4 regions of the Paenibacillus sp. FSL H3-0321 genome follow, and region 1 is predicted to be linked to each of the others. Evidence: riboswitches for the same ligand, from Rfam matches in the RefSeq annotation. Region 1 holds a riboswitch; each other region holds the start of a gene.

Region 1 (3,850 bases):
GGATTAGCCGGTACCGTGACTTCATGTCCCATGGCGTCTGTCACCGTTTTCTCTGTAGCCGGTGCAGTTGTTTTCGTTGGCGCTGCCGTTGCTTCAGCAGTAGCCGTAGCCGTAGGTGCAGCGGTAGCTTCCGCTCCAGAATTTGCAGCATTCTCATTATTGCCATTGCCGCAAGCGGACAAGAACAAAGTCATAGCCATACATCCGATCAATGCCAGCTTCATGCTGCCTGATCTCTTATTGTTCATCGAAAACATTAAATACCCCTCCTGTATTTACATGCATTAATGGTCAAAGGTGTCCGAGGCCTTCGCCTTACTTTTTAAATGATATTGATTCTCATTATCCCTGTCAACAAAATTATTCGTTCTATAAAAAAAGGTTGCCTCCGTAAGCTACGGAAACAACCTCTGCTAACCATATTTATCTGCCTATTTGTGCAAATGATAGGGCACTGTTGCTACAACTATATCTTTTTGATTCATCAGATAAGAGCGAATGAACAGGCTGGTCTGATTATGCAGGATCGCCTGCCACCAATGTTTGGTAATGAACTGTGGAATCAATACGGTAATATGGTCTGTAGTAGCGGTCTTCCACTCTACGGTATCGATAAATTTCACCAGTGGGCGGATAATGCTGCGGTAACGGGAACGAAGCACGATCAAGCGTACCCCCGGGTTCCATTCCTCCCATTTCTGCTCCATCTTGTGAATCTCCTCTTCATCAAAACCAACGTAGACTGCCACCACATTATCTGTTAACGACTTCGCGTAACTGATCGAATGCAGCACAGCGCGTGTCACACCCGCAACCGGAACAACAACGGTACTTCCTTTAATCAGCGGTTTATCCGTAGCAGGACAAATGCGAAGCTGATCGGCTATATTCATATAATGACGGTGAATGCGGTGGAATACGAACATGACAACCGGCAGGAAGATGAAGGCCATCCACACACTGGAAAACTTGGTGATGATAAAGATAAGCGTAATCGTCAGGGTAGTCAGCATGCCGATTGTATTAACTACAAATTTATTCTGCCAGCCTTTCGGCTTCGTTTTGAACCAGTGCACCATCATGCCAAGCTGCGACAGCGTAAAAGGGATAAATACTCCGACTGCATACAGCGGAATCAACCCTTCTGTATTTCCGTGGAAAGCAGCTACAAGCACAGCCGACAATACTCCGAGAAAAATTATACCATTAGAGAAGCCCAGACGGTCTCCCCGGACCATGAAGGCGTGAGGCAAATATTTATCTTTGGCGAACATGAACGCGAGCAGCGGAAACGCCGAGTAAGCTGTATTCGCCGCCAGGAACAAGATGACAGCCGTTATCCCTTGAATGAAAAAGTACAAACCACCCCGGCCAAACGTAGATTCGGCAATTTGCGACACGACGGTGGATTTCTCATTCGGAGTAATCCCATACCAGTAAGCCAGCAGCGTAATGCCGGTGAACATCAATCCGAGGATGCCCCCCATCAGCATCAAGGTTTTGGCGGCGTTTTTTTCCGCGGGAGCTTTGAAGTTCGGAATGGCATTCGATACCGCTTCTACCCCGGTAAGTGCCGAACAACCGGAACTGAAGGCTTTGAGCAATAGGAACAGGCTGACGTTAGAAACGGCGGAACCGATTTCCGGGATTTCGGCATGAGCGCCGCCTGTAATATATTTGTACACCCCGGCAATGATGAGTACAAAGATAGAAAACACGAACAGATACACCGGGATGGCAATAAATGAAGCGGACTCCGTCACCCCGCGGAGATTGATAATCGTCAAGATCAGAATGACGGAGACTGCAATAAGTACAGTATGGTTATGAAGACTCGGAAAGGCCGATGTGATCGCATCCGTTCCCGCCGAAGCACTAACTGCAACCGTAAGAATGTAATCTACCAATAAAGAGCCGCCAGCCAAGAGGCCGGTAGGAACGCCCAGATTGCTTTTTGCCACGATATACGCTCCGCCGCCTTGCGGATAGGCAAAGATGGTCTGGCGATAGGAAAAAATAAGGATGGCCAGCAGGCCCAATACGGCTAATGCAATCGGCAATGAATACCAGATGGCGGTGAAGCCCGCGGCCACCAGTACAATCAGGATTTGCTCCGTTCCGTAGGCCACAGACGAGAGTGCATCGGAAGACAGAACAGCCAGTGCTTTCACCTTGGATAACTTTTCATGATCGAGTTCGTTCGACTTCATCGGACGCCCGATCAATAGTCGTTTTACCTTGCTTACCATTGTAGTAACAGTTCCTCTCTTTGTTGAGTTGAAACGGTAATACCGCGCGCCGTTTTCATTGGCAGGTTTCATAAATGCAGGCACAAAAATAAGCATACGGAAATGATCCGCATGCTTACGCATGCTCATTATCCCACCCTTGCTTACGAGGTTAGCTGGCGGATTCGGGCTGTGGTAGCCCTACGGTTCCGGTCAAACTGACCTGCTTCCGATTCACCCCATTGACGTCACCGTCAAGTTTGGTTCCCCCGTTTTTCCTTGCGGAAAATTCAGCGCATATTCAACTTCTCACAAGGACTAATAATAGTCTACAATAGCTTTTCAGTAAAGCGGTGAAAAAAATGAAAAAAGAATGAAAAAACATCCAAAAAGCTCAAATCTAAGATCGGGGATAAGTGAATCTTTCATTCTCTTTCATTATCCCAGCGTTCCGTGATTTTTGAGTATTTTGGATGTTAATTGTGACAAAAATTAAGGAAATATTTATGCTCTAAATTCTGCTTAGCCTTTTCTTATTCTGCTGGCTCTTCCTTACGCCCGGTCCAGAGCAAAATTGCGATTAGAGCAAAAGCAATCAACGCAAGCAGAGGTACCGTAATGAACCCTAAAAAGTTCAAATAATCCTCATTGCAGGGTACACCAATTGTGCATGGCAAGATTTTACTGAGTGCAGGAATTTTCTGCTCTGCGTAGTGATACAGAGAGATGCTCCCGCCTATCAGACATAAAGGCAGCACATAAGGAATGATGCGTTTATCTCCCCGGTACGTGGCAATTCCGAGCAGAATCAGCTGAGGATACATAAAGATACGCTGGAACCAGCATAGCCTGCAGGGTTCATAATGCAGCACTTCACTAAGATACAAGCTTCCTGCTACAGCAATTACGGAAACAAACCAAGCCAGATACAAGCAGTGGCGTCTGCAGAAGGTAGAGAATTTCATCATTTGGCATCCGCCGAATCAAGGGCGATTTGCACCTGCGAGTCGATGGCTTCAATATCAAAGGCCTTGTCTACCTTGACTCCATTAACAAATACAGTAGGAGTAGAGGTCACTTTGCTGTCTTCGGCCAGCTTCATATCTCTCTGCAGTTCACTTTCATAGGTGCGTTCCTCAATGTCTTTACGCAAGAGGTCAAAATCTATCGGCAGGTTCTCTTTCTGCGCCAGGCTTACCAGGTAATCAGCGGTCGCCCACTCTTCGCTCTCCTCGCCCTGATTAGCATAGATTGCGTCATAATAGGTCCAGAAAGCTTCACTGTTCTGATGATAGACAGATAAAGCTGCTAATGACGCTGTTTCGGAATCCGGTCCGATAAAGGCCATATTTACGAAGTAAAAGGCCGCTTTGCCCGGAGTTACGTATTTTTCAACAAGCTGAGGTTTGATGGTACCGGTAAAGTCTGAACACGCCGGACATTTATAATCCCCGAATTCAACAATTTTGACTGGAGCATCCTCTTTTCCAAGTCTGTGCATCTCGCTGTAATTAAAGTCAGAGTTCCCTTTTGGAATCAGCATGATTAGAGCGACAAAGATAATGATAACTGCTGCTACCGTGCTGAAGATCAGAATTCTCGTTTTTTGCTTCTGCTTTTCC
Region 2 (3,850 bases), 270 kb from region 1:
GCCTCTGTCACGTTCATACCGGTAAGCGACTGCGTCAATTCAGGAATCTGGGCCATGATTTTGGCGATATCGCCGGTAATTTTGTTCACGCCGGATGATGCTCCATCCTGGGAAATCACTGTAATCTTATCGACCTTGGCCAGCGGGGAAGCGATTTTGTCAGCCAGCTCTGGCAGAACCTTCAAGAATTCCACTATAAGTGCGGCTTGCGTGAACTGTTTGTACGCTTCAGCTTTCTTCTCCAGTGCCCCCGCTTCCGCCGCTCCGGCCAGTTGAACAATTTCTGCGTTGGCTTTCCCCTTCGCCAGCTCTGCTTCCGCTGTTGCCAGTCCCCGTTTGGTCATTGTGGCCGCCTCTGCTTCCGCCTCAAGAATTTTCCGCTGCTTGGCTGCTTCCGCTCTCATGATAGTAGCCTGGTTCTCCGCCTCAGCAGGCTTAATCACCGTTGCCTCCAGCTCCTTCTGTTTCAGCTCAACTTCGATTTCCCGGACGGTCCGGTTGGCCTCCGCTTCCATCTGCGTGATCTTGACCTGTTCGGTAACCAGCGACTGCTTGATTTTGTTCTGCTGCAATTCGTACGCAAGATCCGCCTGTGCTTTTTTCACTTCAGTCTCCAGCTTAAAGTCCGCCTGCTTAATGTTCAAATCCTTCTCAAACAGAGATTCCTTGGCGCGGGCGGCGGTTCCCGCTTCAATGGTGGCCTGATGTGCATTGGCTTTGGCAATGGCGGATTCCTTCTCCGCCTCGGCTTGTTTGATCTGAATGTCGCGTTCTGCTTCCGCCTTGGCGATGCTGGCATCACGGCGGATGCGCTCAATTTCCGGAACCCCCATATTGTCGATATACCCTTTGTCGTCAGTAATTTTCTTAATGGTGAAGCTGACCACCTCAAGCCCCATCTTGTCGAGGTCTTCCGAGCAGGTCTCCCGCATCTTGCTGTTGATTTCGTCAGGTGTCTTTAGAATGGATTCCACCGTTAATTGTCCGATCAAGCCGCGCAGATGGCCTTCCACCGAATGCAGGATAATCGTCTCACGGTCTTCTTCCGGCCTGTCGATAAACTGCTCACTGGCAGTCAGAATAGCGGTAGGATCGCTTTTAATCTTAATCTGGGCTACCGCCTCCAGGTTGAGCTTGATGCCCTGCCGGGAGAACATCGCCTGCGCCGGGATGACATCGAAGCTCATCAGCATCATGGAGATGGTCTTATTGTTCTGGAAGCCGGGAATGACGAACGTCCCGCCGCCCTGAACCACTCTTTTTCCGCCGAGGCCGAATACAATCATCGCCTGATTGGGTGGAACCTTTTTATAAGCGTTCACGATACTGAACAAAGCCAGCAGGATAACAACAACAATTGCCGAGATTAAATAAAGAATAACCATTCGGTTCGACACTCCCCGTTATTTATAATTGTTCGTTTTCCCTCTCGAAGAGGGTGACTACCGCCATTCCTTTATCCACCTTCAAAATAATCACCCTGTCACCCTTGGCGAGCTGCTGGCCGGTTTCTGCCCGCACTCCAATGGAACGCATCGTTCCATGCAGCACATATTTCATCTCTCCCACTGCTCCATCCACTGCAGAAATGCTGATGTACCCGAGTTGTCCCGCCTGCTCATAATCCATTTTATTCATGCTATTATCATACCGAGTCATCACCCGGGCCAGCACCGCATACATCAGACAGCCCAGCAGCAAGGCAATCCCGGTGCAGATCAGCACCACTGCAAGCATTTTCATTCCGCTGAACCGGGTAAGCACATAACCACTGCCGCCCCAGACCGTGACAAACACCATCAGAGGGAGTATGGGCACAAAGCCCGGACCACCAGCATCGCCACCTCCCACATGCAGATGACCCGCCAGGCCATGCCCATGAAATCCGCCGCTGAGGAGAAGCAGCAATCCAACCCAGAAGCACACGATAAATACAGTAACGATAACAATCCCCCCTTTAAAGCATTTTAGATAGTGCCTAATGACTCTGATTATCTTTGTTATAAGATTTCTAAACACTTATACAGATCATCTTTCCTTTCTGCATGCGCAGCAAAAAGACCACAGAAGCGTCAGGGCTCTCCGTGGTCGGTTAATCGATCATGGCGCTCATCCTCTCTCTTCGAGGCTTACGGGGTTAGCTGACGGATTCGGGCAGCGAGATTGCCCTACCTTGTAAGAAGCGGCTTTTCAGCACGCAGCAAGGATTCACCCCAAGTGAGCGGCAGCTATCTGAGCAAAAGCCGCATTCACCATTGGTTCCCCCGTTCCCATTATCGGAATTCAGCCATTTGAGAACAGTTAAAATATATTCGGTTGTTGATTTGAATCTTACGCCTGTGACCATTTAATGTAAAACGTTGCGGATGGCAAAAGAAGCTTAAAATGCCACCACTTCACGAATGAAGGCGCATTCTTTGGTTTTACTCTTAAGCGATCGATGATTTGCTCATTTTTGCTCCACTTCATGTCCCTAGGAAAACAAAACAGAAACCTCTGCTGCTCAACATCATCCGCCGTATTCTTCTGCATCACACATTAAAGCTCCCGTCAGGAATATTCTGCAAATCATTCGGGAACGTTAACAGCAAAACTAATCGAAAGTTGAGCGCCTTATAATGACTAACCAAACTCAGACCTCATTTCCTTCGGTAGATCAAAATTCTGATTATATCGAAGCAGCACTATTCTATACAAGTGACCTCAAAAAAAGAAGCTTATCCTTTCAGGGAAGGGAAGGAATGGTCTTTTATCTGGAGTCCCTCACTGACACGGAATTGATTGAACGAAACGTGATTGTTCCTTTTAGCCGTAATCAGGACAAAGACCTCTCTGAGCTTTTCACAGCACTTAGTTTCAGTTTGGAAACAGAACTTAACCAAGGTATTCAGGGACTTCTTGAAGGAAGCTGTGTTTATTTTTTAGAAGGAATGTCTGAATTCTATGTCCTCAACACTCCTGCCAAATACGAACGAAGCATTAGCGAACCTGAGAATGAAGGGGTTATACGCGGACCTCATAACGGTTTTATTGAAGAGATGAAGGTTAACGTATACCTGATTCGAAAACAAATAGCCTCCCCAAACCTTATTGTCCGCTACTTCACACTTGGGAAATTCGCCCCCAAACAGGTAGGCTTAGTCTATATGGAGAATATCGCCAACCCTGAATTGATAAAGATTGTAGAATCAAGAATAAAGAAAATTTCGCTCGATTGGATAATCTCCACTGGCTTTATTCAGGAATTAACGGAGGATAACTCCTTCTCCATATTTCCGCAACTAATCAATACGGAACGTCCGGATCATACCTCAGCTTATTTGCTGGACGGATATGTCGCCATACTGCTGGATGGGGACCCCACAGCTCTGATATTGCCGGCGAGCTTCTTCAGCTTTTATCAGACACCCGATGACTATAACAATCGATGGATGATCGCTTCTTTTGTAAGGTTTATCCGTCTGATCGGCTTTGTAACAGCATTTCAGTTGCCAGCGCTCTACATTGCCACCGTTTCTTTCCACTCCAATGTCCTTCCCTTGCAATTGTTCTTTTCGATTCAAGGTTTATTGACCCGGGTCCCTTTTCCTCCGCTGATTGAAGCGATGCTGCTTGAACTTATATTCGAACTGCTGCGGGAAGCAGGGCTTCGTCTGCCCAGCCGTGTAGGTCAAACTATTGGGATTGTTGGGGGGTTGGTCATCGGGGATGCAATTGTTAAGGCGGGATTGGTTTCTTATTCGATGATCATTGTTGTAGCGTTGACTGCCATTGCTTCTTTTCTTATCCCTTCCAACGAAATGAGCTCTGCTATCCGGTTTATGCGGTTTCCATTGATGATTGCTGCCTC
Region 3 (3,850 bases), 6.6 Mb from region 1:
CTGTTGTTCCGCTGATTGCCGGCGCACTCCGCAGCTATGCCTCCGAGCCCCCTCTGGGACGGATGGATAGCGCACCGGAGGACAGTGGAATCATGATTCTGACGGACCAGCTGCTTCCGGTCAGCGCGAATAGTGCGGCTCAATATTGGATGAGTCGTCTGCAGCAGCTGGAACGGTTGGATCACGGAGTTCTTCCCCGGCCGGTCAACGCCGTATGCCTGCGGGCACTTGGCGAGAATACGGAACCAGGAGGGTTGCCTTCCAAGGCGAAATTATGCCTGCGTGTCGAGGATGGGGCTTACTTGACAGTTACGGCCAGCAGGCTTGAAGGAAGCGGCGGGAAGACGGAGCTGGCCGTTGCCTTTGTCTATGCCAAGTCCTCGGAGATCTTCCGGCTGCTGGCCGATGCCTGCCAGCTGACCGCCAGGGAGAAGCAGCTGGCCGAGATGCTGTCCCGGGGATTATCCACGAAGGAGCTGGCAGAGTCGCTGCATATTTCTGCGTACACCGTACAGGATCACCTGAAATCGATCTTCTCCAAGACCGGCGTATCCAGCCGGAGAGCACTCATCAGCAAGCTGTTCTCACAGGGGATGGAATAGCCGGTAAGCACGCTAAACAGTCCCGATGCTGATACAAGGGGACTGTGCTGGCTTTTATAGGAGCTGCGGGATCTGGGAAGTGGAAGCAGGATGGGTCCAGTGCTTCTCGCTGCCGGGAAGATCATCGAACCATTCCGCATCCGGTGGACATTCCAGGATCATAAATTTGCCGTACTCCTGCGCTCTGGACTGATGGTATTTCAGATAGGCCTTGCCGTCTTCAATCGCCAGTATCTCGATTTTGCCGGAGGAGTGGCTCATGGATAGACGGACTCTTTTACCCAGACCTGAGGTTCTGGCCTTGGCTTCCTCAACAATGTTGTAGACACGCTCCAGCGGCAGAACGAACTCGCGGTTGCCGGCAATGGGCCGGTTCACGAAGAAATAATAGGGAGTGACTCCGGCCCAGGACAGCCGGTCGAGCAGTTCTCCGAGTACCGCCGGATCATCGTTGATGCCTTTCAGCACCGGCGTTTGATTAACCACGATTGCCCCGGCATTATGAAGTGCTCTGAATGCTTGTTTGGCTTCGGGCGTAATTTCCCGGGGATGATTAATATGCGCCATGACGTAAATGCGTTTGTCCTCCGATGAATAGGTACGGATTAGTTCCAGCAGTTCTTCGTCCTGATAAATGCGCATGGGATTAAATACGGGGATTTTGGAGCCCAGCCGGATAATCTTCACATGGTCAATGGATCTCAGACTTTCGATGATGAAGCGCAGCTTGGAGGTAGAGAGAATCAGGCTGTCTCCGCCGGTAAGCAGCACATTATTGATCTCAGGATGATTCCTGATGTATTCCAAGCCCGGAGCCACATCGGTTTGTGCTTCCTTCACATCATTGCGGAACAGGCGCTTGCGGAAGCAGTAGCGGCAGTAAGCTCCACACACCTCGGAGACAATCAGAAGGGCCGTTGTTCTGTATTTGTGCTGACATCCCGGCACTACATAATTCATTCCCTCATCGGATGCATCCCAGCAGCCGTACTCCGCAAGTTCACCTTCACTTGGAATGACGAGCCTGCGGATCGGATCACCCGGGTCGTCCCAGTCGATCAGCGACAGATAATAGTCATTGACCCGAAAGGCGAATTTGCCGGTGATCTCCTTCAGCTTTTCTTTCTCCGTTTCAGACAGCATGGCAACCTTGCTGATATCCGTTATGTACCTTACCTTTTGCACTTGCATCTCTCCTTGGTCTCATAGTGTGAGAAGTAAGGGAGCCTTGAGGTCGATAGCCAAACTGCTGCCAGCAGGGTCATGAGAATACAAAAAAGAGACCCTTAGCAAGGGTCTCTGGTTATGAATATACCTAAAAAAGCAGACCCATCCACTACTGACGAGGTTAGCTGACGGACTCGGGTAAGATGGTACCCTACATTCTGTGAATGATTCGCCCCAAAAGACTGGTTCCCCCGCTTTCCTGCCCAAAGGCTGGAAATTAAGCGTAGATAAAGTATAACCCGGAAAGTTTTGAAAAGTCAAAGCAAAACTTGCCCGCGGCAAGGCATACGGGACCAAGCCCAATCAGCAGAGTAGAAATTTTTTTTGTTGTGGGATTGCCGGTCTTCTTGAAACGCATCATACGCAGAGTCCCGGCCGCAAGACATAGATACGCAAAATCCTTTGTACAGAAAGGTTTTTTTGTTTTTTTGGTGCAAACAGGAGCGTCCGGGAAAACGCTTTTTTTAGGCTTGTCCCCGGTTTCGTTTTTGTGCAATTGTAACCGCCCTCATATGATGGAAGATAAGCTGCCCCGGTTGACGCGGCCAGAAAACCTTTGTTATGGTTTTTACAGACAGACGCCAGCCGGAAGCATTTTTGGAGGCGAATTGCACGATTTTGTGTGAGCTTAGCTTACCGGACTACTGCGAGGGAGATGGTTGATTTGATCAAAGGGATTATATTTGATTTTGACGGAACGATTATCGACACGGAAACAGCTTGGTACACCGCTTTTAGCGAAGCCTATGGAGAGCATGGGGTAGACCTGTCGCTGGAACAGTATTCTACTTGCATAGGCACCAGCCTTAACAGTTTTAATCCCTACGAATATTTGATGACTGACCTTAAGCTGCCTATCGACCGGATGGCATTCAGAACAGCGGTCCAGCAGAGGCACAGCAAGCTGATGGAGCTGGAACAGATGCGGCCGGGAATTCAGCAATATCTGGATGCTGCCAAGGACGCCGGACTGCGGATTGGCCTTGCTTCCAGCTCCTCTATGGACTGGGTGGAACGGCATTTGGAGCTGCTGGGCATACGCGATTATTTCGAGAGCATCCGCACCTCGGATCATGTGGAGAAGGTGAAGCCTGATCCGGAGTTGTATAACCAGGTCATGTCCTCTCTTGACATTAAACCACATGAGGCAGTCGCTATTGAGGATTCGCCAAACGGCGCAAGAGCTGCAGCTGCTGCTGGAATGTTCTGTGTGGTGATCCCGAATGCCATTACCCGCTTTCTTGAATTTGATATGCCGCATCACCAGACCGAAAGCCTGAGTCTTTTGGACTTCGATCACGTAGTTTCCCGGAGTTGCTTCGAAATCTCTGGTGTGCAGGTATAAAACACTACAGTGTACTAATTTCTGCGTATAACAACTATAATTTGTGAAATTATAAAGAGCTGAAATTACTTAAGGGGGACACCGATTTGAGAGCCGTACATTTTGGAGCGGGCAATATTGGCCGGGGATTTATCGGCCCAGTGCTGTCAGACTCCGGTTATGAGGTTTGTTTTGTCGGAAGAAATAGGCTGAAAATCGCTCAGCTGCAGGAACGGGGGCGCTATCCTGTTACCCTTGCCAATGATGAGCGGGACCGCTTTATTGTGGAGAATGTAACCGCCCTTCATCTGAAGGATCAGGAACAGGTGGCCCAAGCTGTAGCAGAGGCTGAGATCGTGACGACAGCGGTCGGGCTAACAGCGCTGAAGGACATTGCCGGAGCCATCGCGCAGGGTATCGAGAACAGGCTAAACAGCAACGCCTATCCGAAGCCGCTTCATATTATTGCCTGTGAGAATGGCGTTGGGAGCAGCCAAAAGCTTAAAAATCTGGTCTACCGCCATTTAAAGCAGCCTTTAAAGGGGCGTGCAGACCGCTGTGTCGCCTTCCCCGATGTTATGGTGGATCGCATCGTTCCAGTACAGACGCATAAAGATCCGCTGGAAATCGTAGTGGAGCCGTTCAGTGAATGGGTCATTCCCCGCAGCGAATTAATCGCTGATTATACGGAAATCAA
Region 4 (3,850 bases), 3.7 Mb from region 1:
GTTCGGGGCGCATTCCAATACCCAGCCTGACGACACCCTCCATCGGAAACAACTGCGCAAAGCCGCAAAGGATGCCTTGCTCGTTGACCACGGAAACATACTGGTCTCTGCGTAGCTCTGGATCGCCAAATTCAATGCCAAGCGCCTCCATTTGGGACCAAGGCATCCATTCGTAAATATTATAAGGCGCTTTGTAATTCCATGCGGCGATATCTTCGGCATGGCTGATCTCCATGGGAACTACATGGAATGTAACGGGGGAGCTAATCATAAGGCCACCGGCCTCCTTTCATGGGGAGCAACAGCACTAGCTATACCTAATTATATCCATAACTGGCCTGATTCGACTCAGAAATTTTCTGAAAGGCGGAAACTTGACAAAGTGGTAAAAATATTTTATAAAATGGAGGAAATTTGGGGGAGATTTATGTTTGGCGGATATTGAGAGGGGTAAGTAATTTTATAGACAAAAAAACAGGCCCCCTCCAGATTTCGGCAAAAATCATGGAAGAGTGCCCGTTTTACGACAACTTATTGTACGTCATCATTGTCTTGGGAATCAGAAGTAACGGATTGGTAAGCATCTGTACTCATGATCCGTTTGGCGCCAACGTAGCGGTTGACGTAGTAGCTGTCACTCATCGTGCTGATGGTTACACCACGGGAGGATGAAGCATGTGCGAATTTGCCTTCACCGACATAAATGCCGACGTGGGATACACCTTTACCGCTTGTATTATAAAATACAAGATCTCCCGCTCTCAGATCATCCCGGGAAATGGCAGTACCCATTTGGTATTGGGAACCGGATTGGTGTGGCAAATTGATACCGATCTTATCAAAAACGTACATTGTAAATCCGGAGCAATCAAAGCCGTTGGTCGATACACCGCCGGATACGTATTTACTTCCGATGGTCTTGTCGATGACTTTATCCATTTTGGAATCCGCGAAAGCGCTTCCTGCTCCGATGGTAAGCATAATGGAAAAGCTAAGTACTGCTGCTGCTAACTTCTTCTTCAAAAGTGAATACCCCTTCCAAATGCCTACGAGGTTAGCTTAAGGGTTCGGTTGAAGGTCCCCTATGACCCCTCTGTGAATAGGAGGTCAATTCACCCAAAATCGGTTCCCCCGTTTCCCTAATGGTTAGGGAACTCGGCATGACTGTTGATTAGGATTAGCTTGTTAACCAATACATGACAAAACCTTTGTAAAACCCGATTCAATAATTACAAAAATGTTACTAAAAACTCACTGCGATAATTGTAACAAAGACTTCGCCAGTTGGCAATCACTTAAAACATATTAATGCATAATATTTACGCTTTTTAAGAGTTATCTTTGCTAAAAAGGTCTTATATTTACGCGCTGAGTAAGCTTTAACTTAGATTTGTTGGGATTTTTAGTAAAAAGGTGTTTCACAGACCTCAAATACGTGTAAAAGGTAGAATAAGGAAGACAAAAAGGAAAAACCCGGAAATGATTACGGCAATAATCAGTTTCCGGATCTCTATAAGTTACAATTATTTATTGGAGGATGAAATTCCTGAGGGATGTCAATCGTAAGCGATAGCTTTGTAAGCTGTTGTGCTCATTACTCGTTTGGCTCCAACGTAGCGGTTGGCCCAGTAGGATTGACTCATTGAACTGATAGTTACACCACGGGATGAAGAGGATTGGGCGAATTTTCCGTTGCCGACATAAATGCCGACATGGGAGACTCCATTGCCAAGGGTATTGAAGAATACCAGGTCGCCGGAACGGAGGTTATTCCGTGATACGGCGGTTCCAACGCTGAATTGTGCTTTGGAAGTGCGGGGCAAGGTAAGGCCAACATTCTTAAATACATATTTGGTGAATCCAGAACAATCAAAGCCGGCAGTGCTTATGCCTCCGGTTTTATACGTCGTTCCCAGTGTTTTTGTAATAACCGTATCCATTCTGGAGTCGGCGAAAGCGCTCCCTGCTCCAAGCGTGAACACCATCACCAGCCCTAATGCTGCTGCGGTGCATTTCTTCTTAAAATTATGACTTTTCAAAAGATGTACTCCTTCCAAGGCCTGCGAGGTTAGCTTAAGGATTCGGTAGAAGGTTCCCCTATGACCCCTCTAAAGCGAGATCAATTCACCCAAAATATGGTTCCCCCACTTCCCGGTGCCGGGAATTTGGCGTTTTATGCACCGAAACAGTGACGTATCGACAAGGTTAAATGCTTAAAGGCACATTCATTTACTTCAAATTAGTTTCAAAAGATTACAAAGTTGTTACTACTGGTACAGGCATCATTGTACCAGAGGATTTACAGTTTTGCAAATACCCTAAATCACGTTGTAACCAAAAGAAGAGTCCCGCCCTTTATCTGGGGCAGTGACTCTTCTATTATGCCAAGGGACTGGCGTAATTATTGTGGAAATGTTTTGCTGCACCAAAGGTGATACTGCCCCGCTATGCTCCACATTTTGAACAGCGTTGAGGGAAGCGGTGAAAATTGCCGGAACAGCAGTGCGGGCAGGCCTGGACAGAAAAGTGCGGTCACTCCGGAGAGCAGCAGCAGAAGCAGGCCGCCGGCGCCGAACAGTGCAGATATACAGGTGGAAGGGAGGATTACCCTTAGGCCAACCAGCAAGGAAGAGAACATGCCTGTTCCTCCGGTGAAGCCAAACTGCATGTACAGCAGCAGAATGCGGATCAGGTAGAAGTACAGGAGCCAGGCCAGAACATAAGGAACCAGTCTCAGCAGCAGGGTATAATCGAGAATACCGCTGAGGAGAAGCCCGTACATTTTGGGGAGAAGCCAATACAGCGGTGCTGCGGCCAGAAGCCATTCCGCTAGACTGAACAGCAGTACGGGGAGTCCGTAAAGCTTCATTCCGGGAAAAAAGAACATTCCCCGCTCCCCTTTGCGCTCCTGGTGCAGCTCATGCAGCAGCCCTGCACGGATAAAGGGGGAGCATAGCAGCCGTAGCGCTGAGAGGGCCAGCAGCAGCCAGAGCCAGCGCAGCACCCCGGGGTCTGTGCCCAATGCAGTCTGTCCTTCGATATAATACAGCAATCTGCCTATTCCGCTGCCGCCGGCGTGTGTATCGGGATAACGGAGCAGCACCGGGATGAGGGCTGACCTGACGAATCTGTACAGGAAATAGCCCCAAAGCAGCCGATAGATAAAAAGCAGAATCAGAATATAAAATTGCTCTTTCATGCTGTACCAGCCGCGGGTTATCGATCTTTTCACAATCCTTCACCTCACCAGACAAGAGTTCCGAGCAGGGTTTCAAGCAGCTTCGTTGCACTAAGCGTCCAGCGGGAGAGCGTCTTTCGCTCCAGCTCCGCCAGTCTAAAATTGTTGAGATGCTTACTCTCCAGCAGAATGGAGTGCTCCGGATCAATCTCTGCGGACAAAAGAGGCGCTTTGTAGGCTAGCTGAAAGGTGGTTTCCTTCTCTGTTCCATTCCAAAACTGCTGGACGGTATAGCCATCCAGGAAGGTGAACTTTATCGGGACGTCACCATACTGATTTCCTTTATTGCTGACCGCTACTGAGCTTTCGTAACGGGCATTATCATCGCCGCCCTCTTTTTTAGGGTCAGAGATTTTAATATGATCAATCGAAAAATCCGGAGAACCGCCGCTGTATACATATTGGTCGAAGTAGGCTTGCCAGGATTTTTTGGTCACCTTCTCCACGATTTTCTGGAAGTCAGCGGTAGAAGGATGCCGGAAGCGGAACTTACGGGTATAGGCCGCCATTAGGGTATCCATCGTCTTGGTTCCGACCTGCTGTTCGATATCCTTCAGCACCAGCTTGCCGCGGATGTACACATTTCTGGCATAGGAATCGGCAGGAGTGTAT

Evidence for each region. A riboswitch is a leader RNA that binds a small molecule or an ion and turns the genes downstream of it on or off. The one in region 1 is predicted to bind cyclic di-AMP.
Region 2: it holds a riboswitch for cyclic di-AMP, as region 1 does, so the genes downstream of both, MHI45_RS01530 (hypothetical protein) here and MHI45_RS02550 (APC family permease) in region 1, are expected to answer to the same signal.
Region 3: it holds a riboswitch for cyclic di-AMP, as region 1 does, so the genes downstream of both, MHI45_RS31780 (KamA family radical SAM protein) here and MHI45_RS02550 (APC family permease) in region 1, are expected to answer to the same signal.
Region 4: it holds a riboswitch for cyclic di-AMP, as region 1 does, so the genes downstream of both, MHI45_RS19160 (C40 family peptidase) here and MHI45_RS02550 (APC family permease) in region 1, are expected to answer to the same signal.

Annotation. Positions count from the first base shown of each region.
Region 1 covers NZ_JBBODH010000001.1:636,575-640,424, forward strand. Annotated here, with positions in the region: gene MHI45_RS02545 (iron-hydroxamate ABC transporter substrate-binding protein) at 1-257, opposite strand, end outside; gene MHI45_RS02550 (APC family permease) at 432-2,249, opposite strand; cyclic di-AMP (ydaO/yuaA leader) riboswitch at 2,375-2,534, opposite strand; gene MHI45_RS02555 (disulfide oxidoreductase) at 2,762-3,193, opposite strand; gene MHI45_RS02560 (DsbA family protein) at 3,193-3,850, opposite strand, start outside.
Region 2 covers NZ_JBBODH010000001.1:367,767-371,616, reverse strand. Annotated here, with positions in the region: gene MHI45_RS01535 (flotillin family protein) at 1-1,385, opposite strand, end outside; gene MHI45_RS01530 (hypothetical protein) at 1,408-2,019, opposite strand; cyclic di-AMP (ydaO/yuaA leader) riboswitch at 2,112-2,299, opposite strand; gene MHI45_RS01525 (hypothetical protein) at 2,332-2,535, opposite strand; gene MHI45_RS01520 (spore germination protein) at 2,619-3,850, shown strand, end outside.
Region 3 covers NZ_JBBODH010000001.1:7,216,697-7,220,546, forward strand. Annotated here, with positions in the region: gene MHI45_RS31775 (helix-turn-helix transcriptional regulator) at 1-602, shown strand, start outside; gene MHI45_RS31780 (KamA family radical SAM protein) at 657-1,793, opposite strand; cyclic di-AMP (ydaO/yuaA leader) riboswitch at 1,925-2,063, opposite strand; gene MHI45_RS31785 (hypothetical protein) at 2,047-2,325, opposite strand; gene MHI45_RS31790 (HAD family hydrolase) at 2,494-3,174, shown strand; gene MHI45_RS31795 (mannitol-1-phosphate 5-dehydrogenase) at 3,261-3,850, shown strand, end outside.
Region 4 covers NZ_JBBODH010000001.1:4,298,646-4,302,495, forward strand. Annotated here, with positions in the region: gene MHI45_RS19150 (GNAT family N-acetyltransferase) at 1-271, opposite strand, end outside; gene MHI45_RS19155 (C40 family peptidase) at 532-1,023, opposite strand; cyclic di-AMP (ydaO/yuaA leader) riboswitch at 1,029-1,171, opposite strand; gene MHI45_RS19160 (C40 family peptidase) at 1,557-1,985, opposite strand; cyclic di-AMP (ydaO/yuaA leader) riboswitch at 2,043-2,181, opposite strand; gene MHI45_RS19165 (hypothetical protein) at 2,402-3,232, opposite strand; gene MHI45_RS19170 (M1 family metallopeptidase) at 3,244-3,850, opposite strand, start outside.